Linked DNA regions of Gloeothece verrucosa PCC 7822. The protein of the gene in region 1 binds, or shares a complex with, the protein of each later gene. Links are inferred from orthologs where the notes say so. Each region holds a gene or a part of one and is shown on either strand. Other genes may lie near its edges.

Region 1 (4,390 bases):
TTATTTTTTTTCTGATTTCTTTAGGGACTCAGGCAATGGGTACGTCAGTTTTTCCTATACTAATCCTCAAGGACCCTATACGGATGTATCCTCTTATTTTCAAGCTTCAGTTATTCCGTCCGTTTCTTTTCCTGACCCTGAAATAGTTGACTTACAGGGCGAGGTTTCATTTAATATCGATGAATCAGGTTTTTTAGTAGGCGTTTATGGTGAAAGTAGTGGTTCTTTTGGTTTTGGTGATGGTCGTTATTGTAACGAATTCGGCGGTTGTTTTTCAGGATACGGAAATTATACTCTTTTGCTCAACGGTGATCAATATGATCTAAGTGGTGTAATTTACTTTGAAGAATATAACATTTTCGGTGAGCTAGTTCGCCAAGACTCAGACTCATTAGACTATGGTTCGGAACCAATATATTTTGATCAAATTCAACCTGTTCAATCTGTCCCTGAACCGCTAACGCTTCTTGGTGTAGCAACAGCCCTCAGTTTTGGGACTGTGTTTAAAAGCAAAAAACTTGCCAAAAAAGCCTCTAAATAGACCCCTTTTGCCAAACAAAATTAGGCTGCCTAATGATTTTTAAACCGGTTGATCAAAGTGCCTTGGATGAGTTGTGTCTCCATCCAATTTTTTAAGTTTCAATCATTTTTGGCGGGTGTTGTTTTAAAACAGTATGCAAAAATTGCCCAGTATAAGAGCTATCATTCAGTGCCACTTCTTCGGGGGTTCCTTCGGCAATAATTTCTCCTCCCCTATCTCCTCCTTCTGGACCTAAATCGATAATCCAATCTGCACAACGAATCACATCTAAATTATGTTCGATCACAATAATCGAATTGCCTTTGTCTACTAATCTCTGTAATACATTTAACAAATGATGCACATCATAAAATGATAATCCTGTGGTGGGTTCATCAATTAAATATAATGTTTTTCCTGTGGCGCGGCGCGATAATTCTGAGGCTAACTTGACTCGTTGCGCTTCTCCTCCCGATAAAGTCGGGGCACTTTGTCCTAATTTAACATAACCTAATCCTACATCTACTAAAGTCTGTAAACGGTTGACTGCCCTGGGAATATTTTGAAAGACTTCTAACGCTTCGTCTACCGTCATATCTAACACATCCGCGATAGAATAGCCCTTATATTTCACCTGTAAAGTTTCCCGACTATAACGCGCACCTTTACACACTTCACATTGCACATAGACATCCGGTAAAAAGTTCATTTCAATCACATTTACCCCTTGTCCGGCGCAAGCTTCACATCTTCCTCCTTTGACATTAAAAGAAAATTGTCCGGGTTTATAACCTCTAGATTTGGCTTCTACTGTTAGGGCAAATATTTCTCGAATGCTATCAAATACGCCTGTATAAGTGGCAGGATTAGAACGGGGAGTTCTACCAATGGGAGATTGATCAATCACAATGACTTTATCAACTTCTTCTAATCCTTTTATGACTCCTAACTGTTTCGGTAAGGGAACTGTGCGAGATAAATAATGCTGTAACGCGGGATATAATAATTCATTAATTAGGGTAGATTTTCCCGAACCCGATACCCCCGTAATACAGACCAATTTCCCGAGAGGAATTTCTACATCAATGTGTTTAAGGTTATTCTGATAACAGTCTTTTAACAGCAGAAATGAGCCATTTCCTTGTCTTCTAGTCGGGGGAGTTTCTATTACCCTACGCCCCGATAAATAAGCCCCGGTTAAAGAGGTTTCTGTATTGAGTAAAGTTTCTAGATTGCCTTGACAGACAATTTCGCCGCCATGTCTTCCCGCTTTTGGGCCAATATCCACCAAATAATCAGCAGTGCGGATGGTGTCTTCATCATGTTCCACAACGATTAAAGTATTGCCTAAGTTTCGCAGTTTTTTCAGCGTATTTAATAACCGTCCATTGTCCCGTTGATGGAGTCCGATACTGGGTTCATCTAAGACATATAATACTCCGGTTAATCCTGAACCGATTTGAGTCGCTAATCTGATGCGTTGCGCTTCGCCGCCAGATAAAGTCATAGCCGCTCGATTTAGGGTTAAATAATCTAAGCCGACATCCATGAGAAATTGTAGGCGTGCAATGATTTCTTTGAGGGCGAGTTGTCCGATAACGGCCTGCCTGGGGCTGAGTTTTAAATCGTTGATTCTTTCTAAACAGTCTCGAATCGAAACATCAGTTAAATCAATAATCCGATATTGTCCTAATCTGACGGCCAAGGCTTCAGGTTTGAGTCGTTTTCCTTGACACACTTCACAGGGTTGATTAACGATATATTTTTCCAGTTTTTGTTTAATTAAATCTGAACCAGTATCTTGATAAGAACGATCTAAAATGTTGATGATTCCCGAAAAATTCAGGAAATGACCTTTACTTTTATGGCGAGACTCTCCCTCAAACCAGATCGGCTCATCTCTTCCATACAATAAAATAGTTTGTTGTTCTTCGGTTAATTTATTCCAAGGGGTTTTGATCTCAAAGCCGCAACTTTTCCCCACACTATACAACAGGGAAAGATAATAAGAATTGTCTTTATCTGACCAAGGGGCAATGGCACTATATACGGGTTGCTTGGGGTCAGGAATAATTAGCTCGGGAGAAAAGGTTTTTAGACAGCCTAAACCATGACAATGAGGACAAGCTCCATAAGGGGAATTAAAGGAGAATAATCTCGGTGATAATTCCTCCATGACTGCGCCATGTTCCGGACAAGCGAAGTTTTCTGAAAAGATAATTTCTTGGGGTTTTTTGGTTGTAGCGGCTTGCGGATTTTTTCCGTTTGTGGTATGATTTTCTTCATAATGGGAAAAGTGCGCGTCTTGCGAGGGTTCCTCTAAGATTTCAATAACAGCAATTCCTGTAGAGTGCCGCAAACAGGTGGTTAAAGAATCTACTAAGCGTTCCTCTACCCCTGGCTTTTTGATTAAGCGATCAACAACAATCTCGATATCGTGTTTGTAATTTTTATCTAATTCAATATCATCGGTTAATTCCCGCACTTCCCCATCAATTCTAATGCGGACGAACCCTTGAGAGACGAGACTAGATAAGAGTTGCTTGTGAGTGCCTTTTTTTCCTCGAACCACAGGAGAGAGTATTTGAAAGCGGGTGCGTTCTGGGAGTTCCATCACCCGATCACACATTTGATCGATGGTTTGGGGGGCAATATTGCGATCACAGTGGGGACAATGGGGTTCTCCTGCGCGTCCGAAAAGGAGTCTGAGATAGTCGTATATTTCGGTAACGGTGCCTACTGTGGAACGTGGGTTATGGGAGGTGGACTTTTGATCGATGGAAATGGCCGGACTGAGTCCTTCAATTGCGTCTACATCGGGTTTGTCTAATTGTCCTAAAAATTGTCTTGCATAGGCGCTGAGAGACTCAACGTAGCGGCGTTGTCCTTCGGCAAATATGGTGTCAAAGGCGAGGGATGATTTTCCTGAACCGGATACCCCAGTAAAGACGATCAGTTGATCTCGGGGGAGTTCGAGATCGATGTTTTTGAGATTGTGTTGTCTTGCGCCGCGAATGCGAATACGATTGGGGTTAGACATGAAGCAAGCAAAACTTAACAGTCCTTCATATAATAGCGTTTGCCATAGGGTTTTGGGGTGTTTGTGTTTCGCGCAAAGGTGCAAAGGCGCAAAGGGAATATATTGTCAAAAGGTCTTCATCCTGTTCCTGCCGCTCTATTTTTCTACCAAAAGGGGGATGTCAACCATTGCAACGGTCATTGTAAAGGCTATAGTTATTATAACTTTTTGCAGATTTTTTGGGTTTTGAGGTTGGTAGGAGTTATGCACTCTCGATTAAACACAACGATTTGATGTCCGAAGTTAGTCCTGAACCTTTGACACTTTTAGGCGCGGCAACAGCACTGGGAATAGGAACCGTTTTTAAGCGTCAAAAATCCCCTAAAAATAACCATAAACTTTAGTCAAATTTAAACAGAAACTTCGCCCAACCTTCGGGGTTAGGGCGTTTGATTAATATATTAATACTACTCCCAGCCCAAAGGCGGCTCAACAAGGTTGATATCAGATTTGCCAACATTCGCACCCGGTTTATCGACAATTTGTACTGTGGTAGCTCTGGGCCCTTGATCATCTTCGATGGCCGAATATCGTACACCAGTACCAACCGCTAAACGCTCAAAGTCATTATGAAGGACACTATTGCGATGGAAGTAAATTTCTTCACCGTCTAAAGTTTTTAGAAAGCCATAATCTTGCTCGGGAAATAGCCTAACCACTAAAGCTTCTGTATCTTGGGCTGCACCGGATTTCGCTTGATCACTGTCGCGTTGTTGTCGGGAAAGTTCTTTAACTTGCCGCTCGGCTTTACTAAAAGCATCCCGAATGACTCTATCTAGTTCAACATATTG
Region 2 (4,502 bases), 2.8 Mb from region 1 along the record:
ACTAATTCAGTCAAATTTATCCAATGAACAGGAAGCTAAACTAAGGGAGCATTTCAGTCCAGAATTCTAGTTAAAAGAGCTAGTGAAAACTTAATGAAAAACCATCAATCACAGAGTTATAGCTAACCGGAAAAAACTAACTAAATAACAAAAAGTCTTCAAAAATTTGTGGCGATTTTAACGAGGGTTGATGGGTCAAGATGAATTAAGATTATTACCGTCAAACAAGAGTTTCAAAAAGTAATAGAATTGTCAATCAGCCAACAAAGGCTATATACCCTTGTCTATCGCTATCTCGATCTGACACAATGATCATATTGGTGGGTATATATAGATTTGCAGAACCATCTATGAGCTTTGATTCAATCATTCGTGCCATCGGGCGATCACCCCTAACAACTGAACTCCTCGGTAAACTCAAACGCCATCAAGCCTTACAGTTAAGCGGCATTCCCCGTTTACCTAAAGGACTGATCGCCTCTAGTTTGGCACAAACTGAAAATCATAACTTATTAATCATCTGCCCGACATTAGAAGAAGCCGGACGTTGGGCGACGCAACTAGAGGCCATGGGATGGAAAACGGTTCATTTTTATCCCACTTCAGAAGGTTCCCCCTATGATCCCTTAAACCCTGAATCTGAGATGATTTGGGGGCAATTACAAGTTTTATCAGGCATTAATAACCCTGAAGCCTTTGTTCAGGGTGAACGGGAAAACTCAAAACAGCAATATGCTTTAGTCACCACAGAGAAAGCCTTACAGCCGCATCTGCCCCCACCCCAACAATTGTATGCTTATTGCCTGAACTTCCAACAGGGAATGACTCAGGAAGTCAAAACCTTAGATACAGCCTTAACGCGGCTAGGATATGAACGGGTTAACTTAGTAGAAACCGAAGGACAATGGAGTCGCCGGGGGGATATCGTGGATATATTTCCCGTTTCTGCTGAACTGCCCGTCCGTCTAGAATGGTTTGGGGATGAATTAGAACAACTGCGGGAATTTGATCCAGCCACTCAACGATCTTTGGATCAGATCACTCAATTAACCCTAACCCCCATCAGTTACTTTCCCATTATTGCTGATAGTATTTTAAATCCTGAAAAAGTCTTATCACCCTATTTATCGGCTGAACAACTCGAAGGAATAGAAAACCGCAACTTCCCAGAAGGAATGCAGCGATTTTTAGGGCTTGCCTACGAAAAACCCGCCTCTTTATTGGATTATTTGCCGCCCAATACTTTCTGCGTTTTTGATGAAGTCGAACAATGTCAGGCTCATAGTGATCGTTGGATAGAATATATAGAAGAACAATGGCAAGATTTAGACCCCCCCTTGCCAAAAATACATCGAATTTTTCGAGAATCTCTAGAATTGAGTCAGCAATTTCCTATCCTTTACTTATCAGAAATTGCTGAAGAAGTTCCTAAGACAGAAATACCTAATTTAGATTTATCGAGTCGTCCTCTTCCCGTCACTCCCAATCAGTTTGCCAGATTAGCCGAAATATTGCGAGGAAAAAGAGAAATTTATAGCGGCATAAATCTTAATAAATACGCCATTTGGTTAGTTTCTGCTCAACCTTCCCGCACCGTTTCTTTACTCGAAGAACATGATTGTCCTGCCCAATATATCCCCAATCCTCGGGACTATCCTGCTATTGACAAATATCAAACCCAGGATACAGCCATCGCCCTTAAATACTCAGGATTAGCAGAATTAGAAGGCTTTATATTACCCACTTATAGAATTGTTGTTGTCACCGATAAAGAATTTTTTGGACAACAAACATTAGTCACAGGTGCTTATGTCCGTAAACGTCGCCGCGCCGCTTCCAAACAAGTTAATCTAGATAAATTAAGACCCGGTGATTATGTCGTTCATCGCCATCATGGCATCGGTAAATTTATTAAATTAGAAATATTAGAATCTCGAGAATATGTCCTCATTCAATATGCCGATGGAACCTTAAGAATCCCTTCAGATTCATTAGATAGTTTATCCCGCTATCGTCAAACCGGTAATCATCCTCCCGAACTCCATAGAATGGCCGGCAAAGCCTGGGAACAAACTAAACAAAAAGTTCGCAAATCGGTGAAAAAATTAGCAGTAGATTTAATCAATCTCTACGCTAAACGCGCTCAACAAGAAGGCTTTTCCTTCCCAACTGATAGCCCTTGGCAACAAGAATTAGAAGACTCTTTTCCCTATCAACCCACACCCGATCAACTCAAAGCCGTTCAAGAAGTGAAACGCGACTTAGAAAGCGATCGCCCGATGGATCGTTTAGTGTGTGGCGATGTGGGATTTGGCAAAACAGAAGTCGCTGTCCGTGCCATTTTTAAAGCCGTTACCAGTGGCAATAAACAGGTCGCATTTCTTGCCCCGACGACAATTTTAACTCAACAACATTATCATACTCTTAAAGAAAGATTTGCTCCCTATCCTATCAATATTGGTTTACTCAACCGTTTTCGAACTCCTTCAGAAAACAAAGACATTTTACAGCGTTTATCCACAGGAGAATTAGATATCGTCGTCGGAACTCATCAACTCCTCAGTAACAAAATTAAATTTAAAGACTTGGGTTTATTAGTAATCGATGAAGAACAACGGTTTGGGGTAAATCAAAAAGAGAAAATCAAAACCTTAAAAACCCAGGTAGATGTTTTAACCTTAACCGCAACCCCTATTCCTAGAACATTATATATGTCCCTTTCAGGCGTGCGAGAAATGAGTTTAATCACCACTCCTCCACCCTCACGCCGCCCCATTAAAACCCATTTATCCCCTTATAATTCAGATGTGATCCGAACAGCCATTCGCAACGAATTAGACCGAGGAGGACAGATTTTTTATGTGGTTCCTAGAGTAGAAGGAATCGAAGAAGTCGCCGCAGAAATTCGCCAAATGGTTCCTACTGCTAGAATTGCCATTGCACATGGCCAAATGGACGTATCAGAATTAGAAACCACCATGTTAGCCTTTAACAATGGGGAAGCTGATGTTTTAGTCTGTACAACCATTATTGAATCAGGTTTAGATATTCCTAGAGTCAATACCATCATTGTCGAAGATGCCCAAAAATTCGGATTATCCCAACTTTATCAACTGCGAGGGCGGGTAGGGCGTTCAGGAATACAGGCCCATGCTTGGTTAGTTTATCCCCATAAAGCCGCCTTAACAGAAACCGCGCGGCAACGGTTACGCGCCTTACAAGAATTTACTCAATTAGGGTCAGGATATCAATTAGCCACAAGAGACATGGAAATTCGCGGCGTGGGAAATCTTTTAGGGGCTGAACAATCTGGGCAAATGGAGGCTATAGGATTTGATTTATATATGGAGATGCTACAAGATGCCATTCGAGAGATTCAAGGACAAGAAATTCCCAAGGTAGAAGATACCCAAATCGATCTCAAATTGACGGCTTTTATTCCTGCCGATTATATTAGCGATATCAACCAAAAAATGGATGCTTACCGCACCATTGCTACAGCCAATTCACCCGCAGATTTAAAACAAATTGCTGCCGATTTATGCGATCGTTATGGGGCGTTACCTTCTCCTGTAGAACAGTTATTACAGGTTATAGAATTGAAACAGCTTGCCAAGTCTTTGGGATTTTCTCGCATTAAACCGGATGGAAAACAGCACGTTGTTTTAGAAACGCCGATGGAAGAACCGGCTTGGAAGTTGTTAGAGGAAAATTTGCCGAAACATTTGCAAGGACGGTTTGTTTATAGTCCGAAGAAAGTCACGGTGAGAGGGTTAGGGGTTGTGAAACCTAAGAAACAGTTGGAGAGTTTGATTGAGTGGTTGGAGAAGATGAAGGGGGCTTTACCGGAGATAATTTGATCCCCCCAACCCCCCTTAATAAGGGGGGCTTAAAGTCAGGATTAATTAAATAATCAAGTAAAAATGATCTTAAATTTAGCTTTAATTAAGAGGTGAATATGCAGACTTTAGAGGATTTAAAAAACATTTATGAAAGTGATGATGCTCAATGGTTGGAGGAAACTATAAAATTATTAAAAAATAAGCAGTTTGAGGGAGTTGATTTAGAACATTTAATTGAGGAGTTAGAAGAGTTGGGAAGAGAGAAAAAAAATGCTGTAGCAAGTCTGTTAGAACAAATTATTCGTCATTTATTAATGTATCAATATTGGACAGCAGAGCGAGAACAAAATGCTAATCATTGGGAAGCGGAAATCTACAGTTTTAAAACTCAACTCAATCGCCTGCTAACAACTAACCTCGCTAATTATTTACAAGATAATCTTGAAACAATTTATCAGTCTTCGCTAAAATATGTCCAGAAAAAAACTCGACTTAAAAATTTACCCTCTAATAATCCTTATTCCTGGAAGGATTTATTAGATCAGGATTATTTACCGTCGTTTGGTGAAGATGAAAAACAATAAATAAATGTACAGCTAAATTTAGACAGAATTACTCTTTTTTTCGACTGGGTACGGCTTCTCCTAAATAAATTTGTTT

Evidence for each region. The genes of interacting proteins can lie anywhere in the genome.
Region 2: the proteins of uvrA (region 1) and mfd are in contact, whole or in part, in a crystal structure (PDB 4DFC), measured with the Escherichia coli proteins. The link is inferred for Gloeothece verrucosa PCC 7822 from one-to-one orthologs.

Annotation. Positions count from the first base shown.
Region 1 is NC_014501.1:2,698,841-2,703,230, reverse strand. The notes cover bases 433-3,938. They hold uvrA (excinuclease ABC subunit UvrA), read right to left. Parts: upstream 3,561-3,938; coding sequence 633-3,560; downstream 433-632. Other genes in these bases: CYAN7822_RS35655 (PEP-CTERM sorting domain-containing protein), read left to right, coding at 3,833-3,938; CYAN7822_RS11850 (PEP-CTERM sorting domain-containing protein), read left to right, coding at 433-541. Also shown: more of CYAN7822_RS11850, read left to right, coding at 1-432; more of CYAN7822_RS35655, read left to right, coding at 3,939-3,943; CYAN7822_RS11840 (HPF/RaiA family ribosome-associated protein), read right to left, coding at 4,007-4,390. UniProt on the Escherichia coli protein: The UvrABC repair system catalyzes the recognition and processing of DNA lesions. UvrA is an ATPase and a DNA-binding protein. A damage recognition complex composed of 2 UvrA and 2 UvrB subunits scans DNA for abnormalities.
Region 2 is NC_014501.1:5,471,908-5,476,409, reverse strand. The notes cover bases 1-4,060. They hold mfd (transcription-repair coupling factor), read left to right. Parts: upstream 1-350; coding sequence 351-3,860; downstream 3,861-4,060. Other genes in these bases: CYAN7822_RS24555 (DUF29 domain-containing protein), read left to right, coding at 3,959-4,060; CYAN7822_RS24565 (DUF1269 domain-containing protein), read left to right, coding at 1-70. In the rest of the region: more of CYAN7822_RS24555, read left to right, coding at 4,061-4,426; CYAN7822_RS40220 (ImmA/IrrE family metallo-endopeptidase), read right to left, coding at 4,455-4,502. UniProt on the Escherichia coli protein: Couples transcription and DNA repair by recognizing RNA polymerase (RNAP) stalled at DNA lesions. Mediates ATP-dependent release of RNAP and its truncated transcript from the DNA, and recruitment of nucleotide excision repair machinery to the damaged site.